4 regions of the Paenibacillus sp. P3E genome follow, and region 3 is predicted to be linked to each of the others. Evidence: riboswitches for the same ligand, from Rfam matches in the RefSeq annotation. Region 3 holds a riboswitch; each other region holds the start of a gene.

Region 1 (3,945 bases), on a different contig from region 3:
CGTTCAGCATAAACGGTATAGAGTTGATTTAGAATCGATCTCTGTGCATCAATGAATCTCTGTAGGAACAGAGAATTCATTGGGTAGTGTATTCTAATTCTTAAATTCGGCTTATACACCGCCAAGCAGCGAACATGCGCGGGGAGGAGGAAGAGTGAGCGCCTGATTTCACTTCTTTCACTTCTTCCGCTTCTTCCACTTCTTCTAATCCTTTCTATGCAAACCCGTTCTGCCCGAATGGCCTTGACTGTTGCCCGTCCGTCGTGCTGTTCATTCCCCGTTCTTGTTCTTCGGCCCGCCTCTTCGCTCTCCACTGTCCCGTCTCTTGCCCTGTCCAGTGAACCTCCCGAGTGACCATATTCATGCTATAATGGGAAGGCATTGTAGAGGGATTTACAGGAAGGAGCAGTACCCTGATGGAAGTAACTGCACAAGAGGTAGCGGAGTGGATGGTCAAGGAGATCCGTTTTACGGGAACCCTGTACCAGACCGCTGCGATTGAATATGTGAAGGCTAATTTTGGCGAGCAGTTTGTATTTGTGAATGAGAACGGGAATGCTTCGTTGTCCAAGGATGTGAAGAAGGCCTTCCGCAAGCTGCACGGCGGAAGAATCGCCTGGGACCGTGACGGATTCCTGTGGGCATGGACTTGAAATATGCCCCCGGGCCAGCTATGATGCTGGTGACCGTTGAAGCCCTTTTTGCTTGTCCAGTAGAAGAAGTATAGAAGCTGACTATAAACCACATGCGGGGCATCTCCTACATGTGGTTTTTTTCTATGTCCAAATCCCTAAAAAAGGAAAAAATAGAACATCTTAATTCTACAGGAATAAATTCCGATAATGATAGAGTCCTGTACATCGAAAGTCACGAATACATAAGGGTAAAGGGACTGAAAACCGAGTTTGGAACAAAGGCAAATCCGTACGAAAGTCGGAGACGCAAAGCCACGGGCCTACTTCATCCGGGAAGGATGTTAGGGCAGCCGGGCCGCTCAAGGCACTTGGTTTTTTGGCGTGCCTACAAATAGTGCTGGGGGAGAGAAGTGAATGAGGTTGGAAAGGGAAATGAAGTTGTCGCGGCCCCTTGTGGCCGCAGTGGCGGTGGTATGTATGCTTGGAGGCCTGTTAAGCGGGGGGTTCAGCATGAAGCAGGTCTCGGCAGCGGGGACAGATCCGGGCAGAACGGACTACAGTGTATCCGGTGACCGGATCGTATGGCTGGAAGCAGATGCAGGCGGGGTCAAACAGGTGCACGCGCTGAATCAATCCAGTGGTGCGGGTACGGTACTTACGACGAGCTCATCCGCCAAGGACGCCCCTTCTGTGGGCGGCAGTATTGCCGTGTGGGCGGACAAGGGAACGGAGCAGGAAGCTTCCCTGAACTGGGATATCTACTCTGCAAATCTTGCAACAGGCACCCGCATCAAGCTTAACAAGCAGTCCGGCCAATATGGGAATCCGACTACGGATGGAGTTGGCGTGGTCTGGTACGAGCGCAAAAATTACGGCAGCATGATCTATCATGATCTGGCTACGGGGGTTGAAGCCGACCTCGGCGAAGGACGGTTCCCGGTACTGGCAGGTGGAGATGTGGTGTATAAGAATGCCCGTGACGGGGGCCTCAGTCTGCTGGATGTAAGCAGTGGAGTCACGCGTGCGCTTATTAGTCTGGGCGGAGCGAATTACGTGGACTGGTTTGTTTTTAACGGGAGCCATGTGCTGTTTAAGCAAAAGAACGGCGCCTCTGAGAGTAAGTATGTGCTTCTGAATATCAAAGACCTGACGGCACAGCCTGTGGATCTCACGGAGATGAAGCCTGGAGGAACAGAGTATGCCTTCATGTCCATAGGCGGAGGACAGGCCGTTTTTCAAGAGGATGTTAACGGTGCAGTTACGCTGCAGCAGGTGGATCTCTCTACTTATGCAGTGAAGCCTTTGCCGGCGGTACCGGCCGGGGCGAAGCTGATCGGAATTAACGGAAGTAAGCTGTTGTACAGCAAGAAAGACGACTACATAGAATCAGTGGAATTAAAAGATGGAAACCTCCCGACTCCAAGTCCGGGAACAACTCCATCCCCGGGTACAACGCCAAATCCAGGTACCGGCTCGAACTCGGGCTCAACCCCGGAAGTGAAGATCCCTGTAATAACCGGAGCCAAGGATAGTCAGGTTATCGGCAGTGCTGGCGGTATCTTGTCTGTACTGAATGGCTTGGCGCGGCTGGAGATTTCAGCAGGAACCTTCAAGGATAATACCACTGTAAGCTTGGCCCAGGCAGAGCTGGAGACACAGGCACTGATCGACGCAAACGGCAAAAAACTGCTGAAGGCAGGTTCCGCCTGGCAGATACAAGCGAGTTCTCCATTTCTGATCCCGGCCAAACTGGCGGTTCAATATCCCAAGGAAGAGCCTTGGACGACAAGTCGTGAGAAGCTTGGAATCTACAGCTACAATCCGGCAAAAGGCAACTGGACCTATATCGGGGGAGTGACTGCAGCGGAGAATGGATTTGTGCAGGCCAAGATTACAGCCTCCGGACTGTATGCGGTTATGCTGCGTGATATTGATTTCACAGATTTGTCAGGCCATTGGGCACAGCAACAGGTAGAGGTACTCGCCGCAAGAGGAATCGTGAACGGGATGAACGGAACCGTGTATGCGCCAAAAGGTATTTTGACCCGGGCGGAATTCACGAAGCTGCTGGCAGCAGCTCTTCAGTTGCAGCCGGTGCAGCCGGATACGGCGACCTTCCGTGATGTCCCAGCGGCGAACTGGTCTTACCCTTATGTGGAGGCGGCAGCCAAGGCCGGAATCGTAACCGGCGAAGCCGGACTATTTCATGGTAATGATCCGCTGACCCGTGAACAGATGATGGTGATGCTAATGCGGGCGATTGACAGCACTACGGGCAACAAGGCTACTGCTGCGGATGCGGTCAAGCGTGAGGCTGGACTCTCCGGATTCAAGGATAATGACAGCATTAGCGCATGGGCACGGGAATCTGTAGCTGCTGCAGTCGAGAAGAAGCTGGTGCAGGGCAGCGCACAGCTTTTGAAGCCTAAGCATTCATCCACGAGAGCCGAGGCGGCTGTCATTATGTACAAGCTGCTGGCCGAGTTGAAATTACTCTAACTTATAACGGATAGGAGATCAGTCTATGACATTTCGAAAGATAACAAGGAAGTGGCGCAGCGGTAGTATGAAAACACGTGTGAACCTTATGCTTGCGCTGCTGCTGGTCCTCTCTTACGTCCCGGTTGTTCCGGGACTTACCAAGCTCACCTCATCAGCCTTTGCGGCGACCAACATGCGGATTGAGCCCAGTGAGCTGAGCCCGGGACCCGGTAAAAGTGTTGAAATCTCGTTCAGCTTCAATGCGGCGGATGACGGCCAGGAGTCTCACAAGACCAACATCAACCTGTGTACTCCGCAAAAAGACGGTTCTGCCCCGCTCCTGGGGGATCTGATTACGAGCGGAGATTATCAAACGAAACAGAACGGTCAATACATCGTTCACAAATATCAGTGGGATGGCAAGATTGGAGGCGTACCGCTGGAGGAAGGGCGTTATAACGTCTGCATCTCTCCTGCCGAATATAACGGAGTTGGCGTATACTACGGGCAAATTGCCAGCTTCGAAATTCTTGGCGGCGACGAAGTAGCCCCTCCGGCAGCATTGCAGATCAAACCTGCTGCCTCTGGACAATCTGTGGTATCCGGAACTGCTGAACCAGGAACCCTGCTTGAATTAGAGCTCTACTATCCATCCAGTAGGGAGGAAAAGCTGTTCTCCAATATTGCAGTCAATAACGCAGGACAATGGAGCCAGCAGATCGGGATCACACCGGGTGAAGCCGCGCATATCACGGCGAGAGCGAAGAAAGACGGCAAGCTCTCAGGGTATTCGGAGCCGCTTGCGGTGCTGCGTGCACCTATGCCTGCT
Region 2 (3,945 bases), on a different contig from region 3:
GGTGGTGTGCGGCGCCGAACGCTCCGGCATACAATTCACTATCGACGGCCTTGCCGCTGATAAATATACTGCCTGTTGCTGCAATTCTGGAATTGTGAACGTCACCGTATATGTATACATTACCCAAGGCTTCAATCACCGTGTTCTTGTTCAGAGGATGAGCTGCAATGACATCTCCCGGGAACCTGATGGTGGCTGGTTCCACGGCATCATTCTGCGGAACCACATAGGTTTGGGGGAAATCAATCGTTTTCACAAAGGTTCCGTTTCCGGTAATACGCGGTCTGCCTTTACAGCGGGCAGAGATCTGTCCCCCCGGAAGCAGTGACGCATAATGTCCGGTCAATAGAGTAAGGTCCCGCGGCGGGGGCGGGGGAAGGACACCTCCGTACACGGTGAATCCAGGCAGGCCCTCTTGGGGTGGCAGCTTCTGTGCAAACACTTCGCCTTCCTGGACAGTAAGGAATTCACCGTGGCAGGATTCATCTTCAGAAAGGCATGTCCCCTTAAATGCATTTTCTATTTTCTTCGGAAACAGCAGCTCCAGCCTCGCATTGGTCCCGGGTACGGGAGCCTTGCCTTCTGCTATGCAGACAGGAAGATAGGTCGGGTTGTTCAGCTCCTCATAGAGAGCGGGGATGTTGAGCGAGCTGACAATGGAGCTTTTCTCAAGGCCAGACATAATCTGCGCTATCGACAGAACGGACAACAAGGAATCACGGTTCATTTCTGCACGTACAGTGACATTGGCTGAAGCCGGACTGTTGACCAGGTTCCAGGCATATCTTTCGGCACGGTAAAGCGTAAAGTACACTTTGAGCTTATCATCGGATACGGTAATCTGGTATTGTGGCTTCTCGCAAATCTCCCAGGTGAGATCATCTGCAGACGTGATTGGAGTTGGCTCTGTGAGGGTTTGTCCATTGATCTTAAGAATTACGGGATGGACAGCTGAAATTACAGCCGGCATGCCGCCAGGCAGAGGAGGGGTGATGAAAATTTGGTTGTTCTGGATAATGATAACGCCGTTCTTCGCTCTGTCTGTTCCGCCAAACGTCTGAGCATCCACAGAATAAAGATCCATGAGATCGTGCTTTCCAAGAAGCATGGAAGCAATGAACTCGTACCGTGAACGTTCGATAATATGCTGCGGCATTCTCGTAACCTCACTTTTCGTATAATCAATGGTATCTGTACAGAAAGAACATCATGGAGCCGTGATGCGATATCTTGGGATATCCGACCAAATGGCGTCTCTATTGGCAACCTGGCGACCATAAAACAGCAATAACTGTACTCTTAGGCCCATGGCTTTGCGTCCTGTCCTTTCAGACAGTTTGCCTTTAGGAATAGATCAATGATATATACTCAGTACAAGGCCCATTTAAATCGACTACAATCGACAAAAAAATGGTCAATACTGGCACTCTGTCCAATAAAAACTTCAGCAAACAACATTAATTCTAGTACTTAAGTAGCGAATTTTCAACTGGAATAATTGATTTAGACTATAAATAATGATAAATGTAACTAATTGTTGATTTATTGTAAATTAAATGTAATTAAGGATTTTTTTCTGTTTATTGAATTCTAAACTAAAAGGGGATTTAGCGGGGGATTATGGCCGATACTCCAGAAAAAAAGGACGCTCCCAAGCCTAAAGCTTGTGGGAGAGTCCTTTTTGTATGAAGTGTATAGCGCGGGCTGCCTCAGTCTTGCTGTTCTGCGGTGCGGCTGATATCACCACGTAGTCGGCCTGTTCGATTTCCTCCAGCACCCGGTTCAGGTGGGAGAAGACCGCGCCGAGATCGCGGATGGAGGTCAGTGAGCATTGTCCCTGCAGCTCCGAGAACCAGGCTAGCTGAAGATCACGGGCCCGGCGCAGTGACTCGGGAAGCGAATGCTGACTTTCGGCATCTGAGAGTGTTTTGGTACCATAGAGCGCGATACAGTCTGCGGTGGCAGTTACGATCTCTGCCATCCAGTCAGCCGCAGCATGATGTGTTGGCAGCAGCGCAATTTCTGAGCTGATCTCCTTGACATAGCATTGTATTTGTTTGAGATGTGCAGTGGCCTGGGAGAGTCCGCGAAGCTCGCTGCGGCACTGGTAATGCGTTAGGGTATAATGTAGTTCCTTTTGCTGTTGCTCGCTCTTGGCCAGCAGCGAAGCGGAACGTGCCAGCGTATCCGAAACCGGAGGCGCTCCCCGTCCGCCACCCGCAAGGCCGCTTAGGGCATCAGCCAGCAGCAGACTGCCTTCGAGTGCCAAGCCTTTCACCTTGACGAACCCCTTAGGCGGAACGATAATCATATTGATGATTAGCGCAATAATGACTCCGATAAGCGTTTCGGCGACCCGCCACTCGATATAATGGTCATGATAGAAGGTAAGGGCCAGAACAGAGGTTACACCGACCTGGGAGATGGCTTGGATATTAATCCGGCAGGCAGTAGCGACTCCGATGCCAACCAGCAGCATCAGCAGAATGGAGAGCGCTCCGACATCGAAGAATCGTCCCACGATCAAGCTCACAATTCCGCCCAGCACAACGCCGGTCATCCGGTATACACCTTTTTCAAAGGAAGCCTTGACGCTTCCCTGAGTGATCAGAATTGCCGCCAGTGGAGCGAAATATAAGTAGCTGTCCTCGTACAGGGTGTGCACCGTCAGCCAGGAGAGTGAAGCAGCCAGTGTAACGCGTATCATATATAAAGACAGTCCGAATTTCTCCAGGCGGTCCTGTAATCCTTCGTTCATGAGGGTCATCTTCTTTCAGGTTATTAAGAGAAAAAATGAAATGACTTTCAGCCGTTTTCATTATAGCACCGCAAAACGGGCCGGAAGAGCCTTAATTTTTACGAACTTGTTAAGTTTCCGGTGCTGATTTTCACCAATGAATGCTATCGCATATATAGGACTTATCCTTTATGCTGTATATTATGGAAGTATGTCGAAGGAAGGGGGGAACTGTCGCTTATTCGCGCTGAGCATGCCATTTCGATTTCCTCCCGCAAGAAGCGGGTAAAATAGGTTGTATTACATAAGGTAAGGGAGGTTGTTAGCTATAGCTACCCCGGAAGGCACTATTATTTCTTTTGACCAGGTGGTTAAACAATACGACGATGAAGAGCCGGTACTAAAAGGCGTCAGCTTCGAGATCGAACGCGGCAAGTTCTATACCCTGCTGGGCCCTTCGGGCTGCGGCAAGACGACTATTCTGCGGTTGATCGCCGGCTTCGCCGAACCCACGGAAGGCTCGATCGTTCTCAATGGCCAAATGATCAACCACATTCCTGCCAACGAACGCCAGGTCAATACGGTTTTTCAGGATTATGCCCTGTTTCCGCACCTGAACGTATTCGAGAATGTGGCCTTCGGACTGCGTATTAAAAAGCTTAAGAAGGATGTGATCACGCAAAAGGTGCAGGAAGCGCTGCGCTTTGTGAACCTCGTAGGCTACGATCAGCGCGCCATTAATGAAATGTCCGGCGGACAAAGACAGCGTGTAGCGATTGCCCGCGCCATCGTCAACGAGCCACAGGTGCTGCTGCTGGATGAGCCGTTATCTGCGCTGGATCTGAAGCTTCGTACTGAGATGCAATATATTCTGCGGGAAATGCAGCAACGGCTGGGTATTACCTTTATCTTCGTGACCCATGACCAGGAAGAGGCGCTCGCGATGTCGGACTGGATCTTCGTCATGAACGGCGGACGGATCGAACAGAGCGGCACGCCCAATGATATTTATGATGAGCCAATCAACCGCTTCGTGGCCGATTTCATCGGAGAGTCGAATATTGTGCCGGGTGTGATGATTGACGACTACCTCGTGGAGTGGGGCGGGCACCGGTTTGAATGTGTCGATGCGGGACTCAAACGGAATGAAGCGGTAGAGATTGTCATTCGTCCTGAGGATCTGGAAATCGCCACACTTGAGCAGGGCA
Region 3 (3,945 bases):
TCGGGAGGCGAACCTACCCTTTTTGGATATGAGATCAAGTCGGTGCTTTCCGGTTCAATGGAGCCAGGTATTCAAACCGGATCCATCGTCGCCCTGAAACCCGGAGGAGACATGACCCGGTTCCATAAAGGCGATGTCATCACCTTTATGAGCGAGGATAATATCCTGATCACTCACCGAATTGTGGATGCTTCAGCAAAAACCGCTGCCGGCGAGGTCATCTATCATACCAAAGGCGATAACAATGACGCTGCGGATATGACGCCCGTGAGTTCAGGGAATATTGTGGCCCAGTACACCGGAGTCACCATTCCATATGTAGGATATGCCATGAATTTTGCCGCCTCCAAAGCCGGCAGTGTGGTCCTGATGATCGTTCCCGGACTTCTGCTCCTGCTTTATGCGCTCTACAGTTCATGGAAGGCTCTTACGGCGCTTGAGAAAAAAAACACCGTGCTTCCCCAGGCACCTCCGGGAACTGACATACAGCCCTGATCCGATTGTCCGCTTCCGCCTACGAAACGGAAGATACAATATACATTTATCATTCGCTTTACTAATCAGAGGAGGAATAAGAATATGGGTATCAAGAAAACATTGGGTTTTGGCATGGCATCGGCAGCACTCGGTTTGTCTTTGATTGGCGGAGGAACCTTCGCATATTTCAGCGATACTGCGACAAGCACGGCAACCTTCGCAGCAGGTACGCTGGATCTGAATTCTGATCCTTCCGTAATCGTGGATATCCCTAACCTGAAACCGGGTGATACTGTAACCAAAACCTTCAAGCTCAAAAATGACGGAACCCTGGACATCGGCTCAGTATTGCTGAAGACCACTACAGAGATTACAGATACGCTCGGCGACAACAACGGTGTCGATCTCAGCAAATTCATCAAGGTTAAATTCCTGAAGAATAATGATAAAGGAACCATTCTCACACCGGAGGTTGTCGTATACGAAACCACACTGGATGCCCTGAAGAGCCAAACCCCCGATCTTGTAAACAATACCGGTCTGGATCAAATCTGGACGGAAGCCGACGGTATCAAAGCTCAGAGCAGCGACAGCTTTACAGTCAAGTTCGAATTCGTTGACAATGGTGAAGCACAGAACTATTTCCAAAAGGATAAGCTGAAGCTGACTTGGAACTTCGAGGCCAAACAAGGCCCTAAAAAAGATTATTAATTCATAACGGACTGCATTCTGAAGCAGCCTACCCTGATTCCGAAGCCGGAGCAGATTAGGCTGTTTTTTCTTTGTAACGATTGATTTTTGTCCATTTTACGGAAATTTGTTATACTGATAAAAAGAAACGTCTTCGCCGTCCTCCGAAAGAGGCGGTATCCGTTTCTCCATAAATAGAAGGACAATGTATAGCGTCAAGCATATACATTCTTATATTTCAATTGGAAACGGCTACGTCGTCTTTTACAAGCTTATGCTTCCGAAGCAGCAATACTACGTATCGCCTTCAAATAGCCGTTTCAGCGAGAAATATAAGGATGATTGATGGCATAGAACAGTTAAATCCTTATATTTTAACAATAAGTACGGAGGGGCGTTGTAATCGTGCCGGATAATATGGGAAGTCGCATCCACCAACTCCGTCTGGAAAAAGGCTGGTCCTTATCCGAATTAGCGGACAAGTCAGATGTGGCAAAATCATACTTAAGCAATGTAGAAAGAAATATCCAATCCAACCCCTCTATTCAATTCATCGAAAAAATCGCCGATGCGCTCCAGGTGTCTATCCACAGCCTGCTCTATGGCGAGCCCTCAGAGACTGACGAATCCGCACTAGATGGCGAATGGTTCCGGCTCGTTCAAGAAGCCATGGCTTCCGGCATAAGCAAACGGGAATTCAAAGAATTCCTCGATTATCAAAAATGGCGGCTAGAGCAAAAGGATCAATAACGGGCGGTTGTCCTAAGGCTCCAGCGATACAGAAAAGGGCACAGCGTCTGGCGCTGTGCCCTTTTCTGTATGTATTCCCGCAAAGTAAACGCCCCTACATTACCTGCAACGTTGTCTTTTCACTTAAAAACTGGCGGATTTCATCTGCCCCGATGCCTGCTTTCTTCGCCGACATCAGCAAATACACCCATTCTAGATCCAGATCACCCATCAGCAGTTCTCCGTCATTCCCCTGGTTGGACTTATCCAAGATATCTCCTCCTAGAATTTTTGCGTCCCCAGGCAGTCCGGCCGTCGTAGTAGTTGAAGCCTTTCTACATTAGACCCGAGACTTTGTGTCCCTGCCTTTCAGCAGGTTTACCCTTTACTGGATCCTTTACATGAAAGGATCTGGTTAGAAAACAATGAAACCGTTATCCGCAATAACATTATATAAGTTCTCACGAGAAAAGTGTGTCGATTTATGGAAATTTTTTATGACAAGTAGTGCAAAAGAACAGTTTTTTTTGCTGGGATTTGTCCAATAGATATGACTTTAGGAACTATTCATGAAGCCTTCGGTGGCATCCATGGGTAATTATTACCGGATCACCCTGTTCACATCCAGCTTCAGGTAACCGATATCCGTTTTCCATCATTTGAGGACTGAATCATGCCGTTTTGCGAACGGATTCCCCGAAAGTATGAATTGATTACACGCCTTGAAAGTAGCACAATAAGATGAGGAATGAAACCGCAACCATCGCAGCTCCACTGGGCGCCCAAGCCTCATGCCGCACGTGGAGTTCATCCGTTAGGAGGATGTATTCATGGCAGTTAAAGAGCCCTATAACGAATCCATTTGGAGTAAGTATCACGGCCCCAATCTGGGCTACATTCAAGAGAAATATGAGCAATTTGTTCATGATCCTTCATCCGTAGAACATCATTACCGCGATTTGTTTACCGTTTCCGGCCCTCCTCCGCTCGCTCCGGATGCCGTTCAGGCTCCGCAGCCGGCCCTTTCGGGAGACACCGAGTGGCTGAGAAAGGCCGTACGAGCTTCCAAGCTAATCGCCAATATTCGTATATATGGCCATATGGCCGCCAATATCGATCCGCTGGAGCAGGTTAACAGCCCTATGGCGAAATGGCTGGATTATGAAACCTATGACTTGACCCGCGAGGACCTGATTGCCTTGCCTGCCTCGCTGATCTGGGAGAATGCGCCGCCGGATGTTCATACCGCATGGGATGCCGTTCACCGGATGCGTCAGGCATATACGCAGACTATCGCCTACGAATTCGGACATGTGCATGACGAACAGGAGCTTCGCTGGCTGAACGGTCAGGCGGAGTCTACAAGCTCCCCCGCGCCGCTGAACAATACCGAGCGCAAGGAGCTGCTGAACCGCCTGATCCAGGTAGAGCAGTTCGAGACCTTCCTGCATAAGACCTTTGTCGGCCAAAAACGCTTCAGCCTGGAAGGCAATGACGCGCTGGTGCCCATGCTGGACGAGATTGTCCGTGCCGCCGCGCATGATGGTGCAGAGCATATCCTGATGGGCATGGCCCACCGCGGACGTCTGAATGTACTGGCTCATATTCTCGGGAAGCCCTATGATATTATTTTCTCGGAATTCCATCATTCTCCGAACAAGGAGCTTTTCCCTTCCGAAGGCTCCATGGGCATTAACTACGGCTGGACCGGCGATGTGAAATACCATTTGGGTGCTGACCGCGCCGTGCGCGAGGGCGAGACCGTCCGTACCCGTATTACACTGGCCAATAACCCGAGCCATCTGGAATTCGTCAACCCTGTCGTTGAAGGCTTTACACGTGCAGCTCAGGAAGACCGGAATTCCCCGGGTTTGCCGCAGCTCGACACGAACAAGGCCATGGCTGTACTGATGCACGGGGATGCCGCTTTTCCGGGCGAAGGAATTGTTGCGGAAACGCTCAACATCGGCAAGCTCAAAGGGTACTCCAACGGCGGTACGGTGCATATTATCGTCAATAACCGGATCGGATTCACTACCGAAAGTGAAG
Region 4 (3,945 bases), on a different contig from region 3:
ATAAGCGTTGCCCATAATGTACTCGGCCAGTTCGGGGAAATGCTCTTTGATTGGAGCTAGTGCTTTGGCTCCATAGTCGCCGGACAGGTTGGTAAAATGCTTTAGACCGCTGTAACTGGTGTTTTCCACAAAGATGCCTCCTGAATTTTGATGAGTGGCAAGGACCGGTCATGTGAAGCTTGATTCTTACCTCTGCTACTTAGTTGAGATTCAACGTCCTATGGGCCGTTGGAGGCACTTCGTCACGGTCTGTCAACAATTCAATGACAGCTACACGGTTTGACTCGACTGCGGCTTGTACAGCAACGTTGAATTGCTCCGCGGTTTCGCATTTGTAGCCTGTGGCTCCGAGTGACTCAGCGAATTTCACGGCATCCATAGGTACCTCGTAGATCGTACCGTCAATTCTGCCTGTGGTTTTCTCCATCCCCTTAAGCGCCATATCCAGCTGCATGTTGTTCACTACGATAAAGATTACCGGAATATTCTTGCAGACTGCAGTGTTGATTTCAGCACCAAGCATCATGAAGCAGCCATCACCGGTTAGGCAGAAAATGGTTTCTTCAGGGGAAGCCACCTTAGCCCCAATAGCCATTCCAATGGAGTTGCCCATACAGGCAAAATAAGCATCAAAGACAAAACTGCCCGGTTTTTTCACGTTGTACCATTTCACGGCGTTGAAGCCATGGCTGCCGTCATCTACAAAAACGGTGTTGTTGTAAGGAATCAAATCGCTCAAGGTGCTCATGACCGAAGCTAGTGACAGCTTGGAGAGAACAGGCAACTCTTCCGCATAATGAACATCGGTTTCTGTTATATGTTTCTTTATAGCAGCTGTATCTATATTCTTTAGATAAAAAGCCAAATTGTCCCGTAAATCCCCGCCTATAGCGATGGTCTGTGAAGATAAAATTTTACCTACGAAGGTAGGGTCTACGTCAAATTGGATAAGTGTTTTCGGGTGATTTTCAGCCTTTAGATTGCAGATGGTCATGTCACTCAGACGTGATCCAAGCACAATGAACAAATCACTGCGGTTCAATAAATCATCACCATGCTTGCAGCCGCCAACACCAATTGGTCCATGATACAACGGGTGATCCCAAGGGATCGCACCTTTTCCTCCCGGTGAAGTAACGACAGGGATGTTAAAAGTTTCAGCCAGCTGAATGAGCTCTTGGTGTGCAATAGAACGGTTAACCCCTTTGCCGGCAATAATAAGAGGATGGCTGGAGGCATTAATAGCTGAAATCACACGTTCGAAATTAGCAGTGCTTACGAGATGTTCACGCTCAGGAATCACTATCCGGCATTCTTCCAGCATTTCCGTCTGCACATCAAACGGGATACATAAATGGACCGGCCCGCGCTGTCCGCCCAAAGCAATAGAAATAGCATGGTTAAATAAGGTGCTGAAATGATCACCTCGCTCCACCAGTTTACTGAAGAGTGTAGCCGGTCTGAACATGTCCGCCAGGTCAGCCAGATATGACGAAGAATCCTGGCACTGGGGAATTCCCAGCTCCTTAATAGATTGATGACCTGTAATGAACAGCACAGGCAGGTTGTTCGCTTTAGCATGTGCTGCAGCAGTAAGAAGATTGGTTCCGCCTGGACCTGAAGTCCCAAAAGCTACACCCAGCCTGCCGGTTTTGAGAGCATAGCCTGCTGCTTCGAACCCGGAGCTGGACTCATGTCTGCCAGGAATAAATTCAATCCCGTAATCGACCATCTTAAGAACTACGGGACAAATAGACTTGCCGATGATACCAAAGGAATGTGTTACGCCGAGGTTTCGTAGTGCCTCAGCCATATAATCTGCGACTGTTTTCAGATAATCCACCCACCCAATGTTTTTTTTTAGCAGAAATAGAAAACCTGCACTCACGAGAGTACAGGTCGGCTGCAATGAATAACCGTATAGAACGAGGTTTCCCCAGAGCTTCGGTTGTTCAGCAACCTGGCTGTCATGGTCCCATAAAAATGAGACTGTAGATCCATGGCTTTGCGTCATTCCCTTTCGGTGAATTTTGCCGTTATGATGTATTGGAAAAAATGCATATTTTTACTTTACAATATATTTCTAACTCCTCTCTTGTCAATATATTTGTGCTGAAAAGCTCAGTTTTTGACGAAATTAACGAACAATGTCAATTGCAAGAAATGGTCCAGTTGAGTTGGAAAACAGGGCGAATCCAAAAAAAATTTAATGCAAAAAAGTCTTAATAATACAAATTGTGAAGAAACATTGAAACAGAAATATATCAGGTATATTGAACTATTCCTTTGTATGGAAATGGATGATTAGACTGGAATAATGGGGTGTACCCATTTTTTATCTGGATTAATAAGGCTAATGAACGAAACACCCTTCAGATCCAATTGTATTCATTATATTATTTCCATTAAAAATAGCGGAGAGAAGTGCAAAAGAAATAACGATACTTGCTGCTGCCAAAAAACTGAATTTTCATAAAATAACATTGATTATTTTGTGAACAAAAAAAGACCGCTTCATATGAAACGGTCTATGAAAATGGAGATTAAAATTTGAAAATATGGATCGTTTTCTGGAGTTGGAATACTGCTTGTGTCATTTTCTCTGTTTCTTCAGCAACAGACTGCAGGGCATTTATTTGTTCGTTCATTGCTGCGGATACCTCTTGGGTTCCGGCCGCAGTTTCTTCTGTAATCGCAGAGATATTTTCGATAGCTCCAGAAATTTTTAACGCGCTCTCCAACATGAGGTCACTCTCAGACGAGAAAGAAGCAATTTGCTCGGTGATGTACTGAACGCTTTGCACAATCTGGGCGAAAATATTCGCGGTTTCAATGATCATTTCATTTTGAACTTGGACGACTTCCTCATTAATGGCAATATTCTCAATCGCTTCCTTGATATCGTTCTCAATACTGCGCACCAGACCGAATACTTCTTTGGTGGAGGCTGTAGATTCCTCAGCAAGCTTGCGGACTTCCTGGGCTACAACAGCGAAACCACGACCATGTTCACCGGCGCGTGCTGCTTCGATCGATGCATTGAGTGAGAGCAGGTTGGTCTGCTCGGCGATTTCTGTAATGGTTTTGGTGATCATCGTGATCCCCCGGGCATTATGTGATAGTGCTTCAATCGTGTCGGCGACCTTCTGGGTAGCTTGTATATTCTTGCGCATGCCTTCTGCTTGAGTATCTACGGATTGGCGGCCTTTCTCAACTAATTCTAGCGTATGTATGGAACGTCTGTTCATTTCTTTGGTAGAGCTTGTGTAATTCGAAACCTTGGTTTCAATGTCTTTGATGGAATCGGTCATATCGGCGATGTCCACGGAGATTTCATTTGCGCCGAGAGCCAGTTCATTGGAAGAAGAGGAGACCTGGGCCATTACGACTTTCAGATTCTGATTTTTGTCCTCGATTCCGCGGCTGGCATCCATGACATGGCGGGTAATCTGAGATGCTTCGGTTAGTATTTTCTTCAGCTTATCGATCATTGTATTGAAGGAGCGGCTGACTTCCCCCATGGAACCATTCTCATCTGCCCGGGTTGTAAAGTCACCTTTGGCAATCGTGTGGGTTACGTTGGAGATATCATCGAATGAAGATGTAAGCGTTCTCTCAATGAAGCGTGCGAGTGGGAAGGTCAGTGCAGCCAATACCGCAACCATTATAATGCCGATAATCATCTTGCCCATCACTACAAGTGTGATTAGTACAGGGACAGCGAATAAAGCGGCAACCAAGTAACAACCGGCTCTAATTCTCTGTTTTAACGGAAGCTTGTTCATCCAGTCCATCATAAAAAGTTCCCCCTAAAATAATGTTGTGTATTGTAATATTATAGGCGTTTTCAGAGGGAGAGGTCTATTGTAAGAATTGACATAAAAATGCTCAAATAGGTCTTTCGGGCATGAATTTTGTGTGAATCTCTTCATACATAGCACGGTG

Evidence for each region. Region 3 has a riboswitch for cyclic di-GMP ahead of A3842_RS05225 (anti-repressor SinI family protein). Riboswitches for the same ligand answer to the same signal wherever they lie in the genome.
Region 1: it holds a riboswitch for cyclic di-GMP, as region 3 does, so the genes downstream of both, A3842_RS28895 (S-layer homology domain-containing protein) here and A3842_RS05225 (anti-repressor SinI family protein) in region 3, are expected to answer to the same signal.
Region 2: it holds a riboswitch for cyclic di-GMP, as region 3 does, so the genes downstream of both, A3842_RS27175 (flagellar assembly protein A) here and A3842_RS05225 (anti-repressor SinI family protein) in region 3, are expected to answer to the same signal.
Region 4: it holds a riboswitch for cyclic di-GMP, as region 3 does, so the genes downstream of both, A3842_RS20685 (thiamine pyrophosphate-binding protein) here and A3842_RS05225 (anti-repressor SinI family protein) in region 3, are expected to answer to the same signal.

Annotation. Positions count from the first base shown of each region.
Region 1 is NZ_LVWH01000223.1:8,486-12,430, reverse strand. It holds gene A3842_RS32765 (hypothetical protein) at 215-382, opposite strand; gene A3842_RS28900 (DUF6953 family protein) at 417-653, shown strand; cyclic di-GMP riboswitch class I at 906-998, shown strand; gene A3842_RS28895 (S-layer homology domain-containing protein) at 1,050-3,134, shown strand; gene A3842_RS28890 (DUF6531 domain-containing protein) at 3,160-3,945, shown strand, end outside.
Region 2 is NZ_LVWH01000213.1:3,396-7,340, reverse strand. It holds gene A3842_RS27175 (flagellar assembly protein A) at 1-1,156, opposite strand, end outside; cyclic di-GMP riboswitch class I at 1,259-1,352, opposite strand; gene A3842_RS27170 (FUSC family protein) at 1,658-2,758, opposite strand; gene A3842_RS27165 (ABC transporter ATP-binding protein) at 3,057-3,945, shown strand, end outside.
Region 3 is NZ_LVWH01000033.1:1,407-5,351, forward strand. It holds gene sipW (signal peptidase I SipW) at 1-495, shown strand, start outside; gene A3842_RS05215 (TasA family protein) at 580-1,188, shown strand; gene A3842_RS05220 (helix-turn-helix domain-containing protein) at 1,585-1,917, shown strand; gene A3842_RS05225 (anti-repressor SinI family protein) at 2,012-2,167, opposite strand; cyclic di-GMP riboswitch class I at 2,196-2,289, opposite strand; gene A3842_RS05230 (2-oxoglutarate dehydrogenase E1 component) at 2,727-3,945, shown strand, end outside.
Region 4 is NZ_LVWH01000182.1:42,002-45,946, reverse strand. It holds gene A3842_RS20690 (carboxymuconolactone decarboxylase family protein) at 1-129, opposite strand, end outside; gene A3842_RS20685 (thiamine pyrophosphate-binding protein) at 200-1,813, opposite strand; cyclic di-GMP riboswitch class I at 1,952-2,045, opposite strand; gene A3842_RS20680 (methyl-accepting chemotaxis protein) at 2,544-3,794, opposite strand.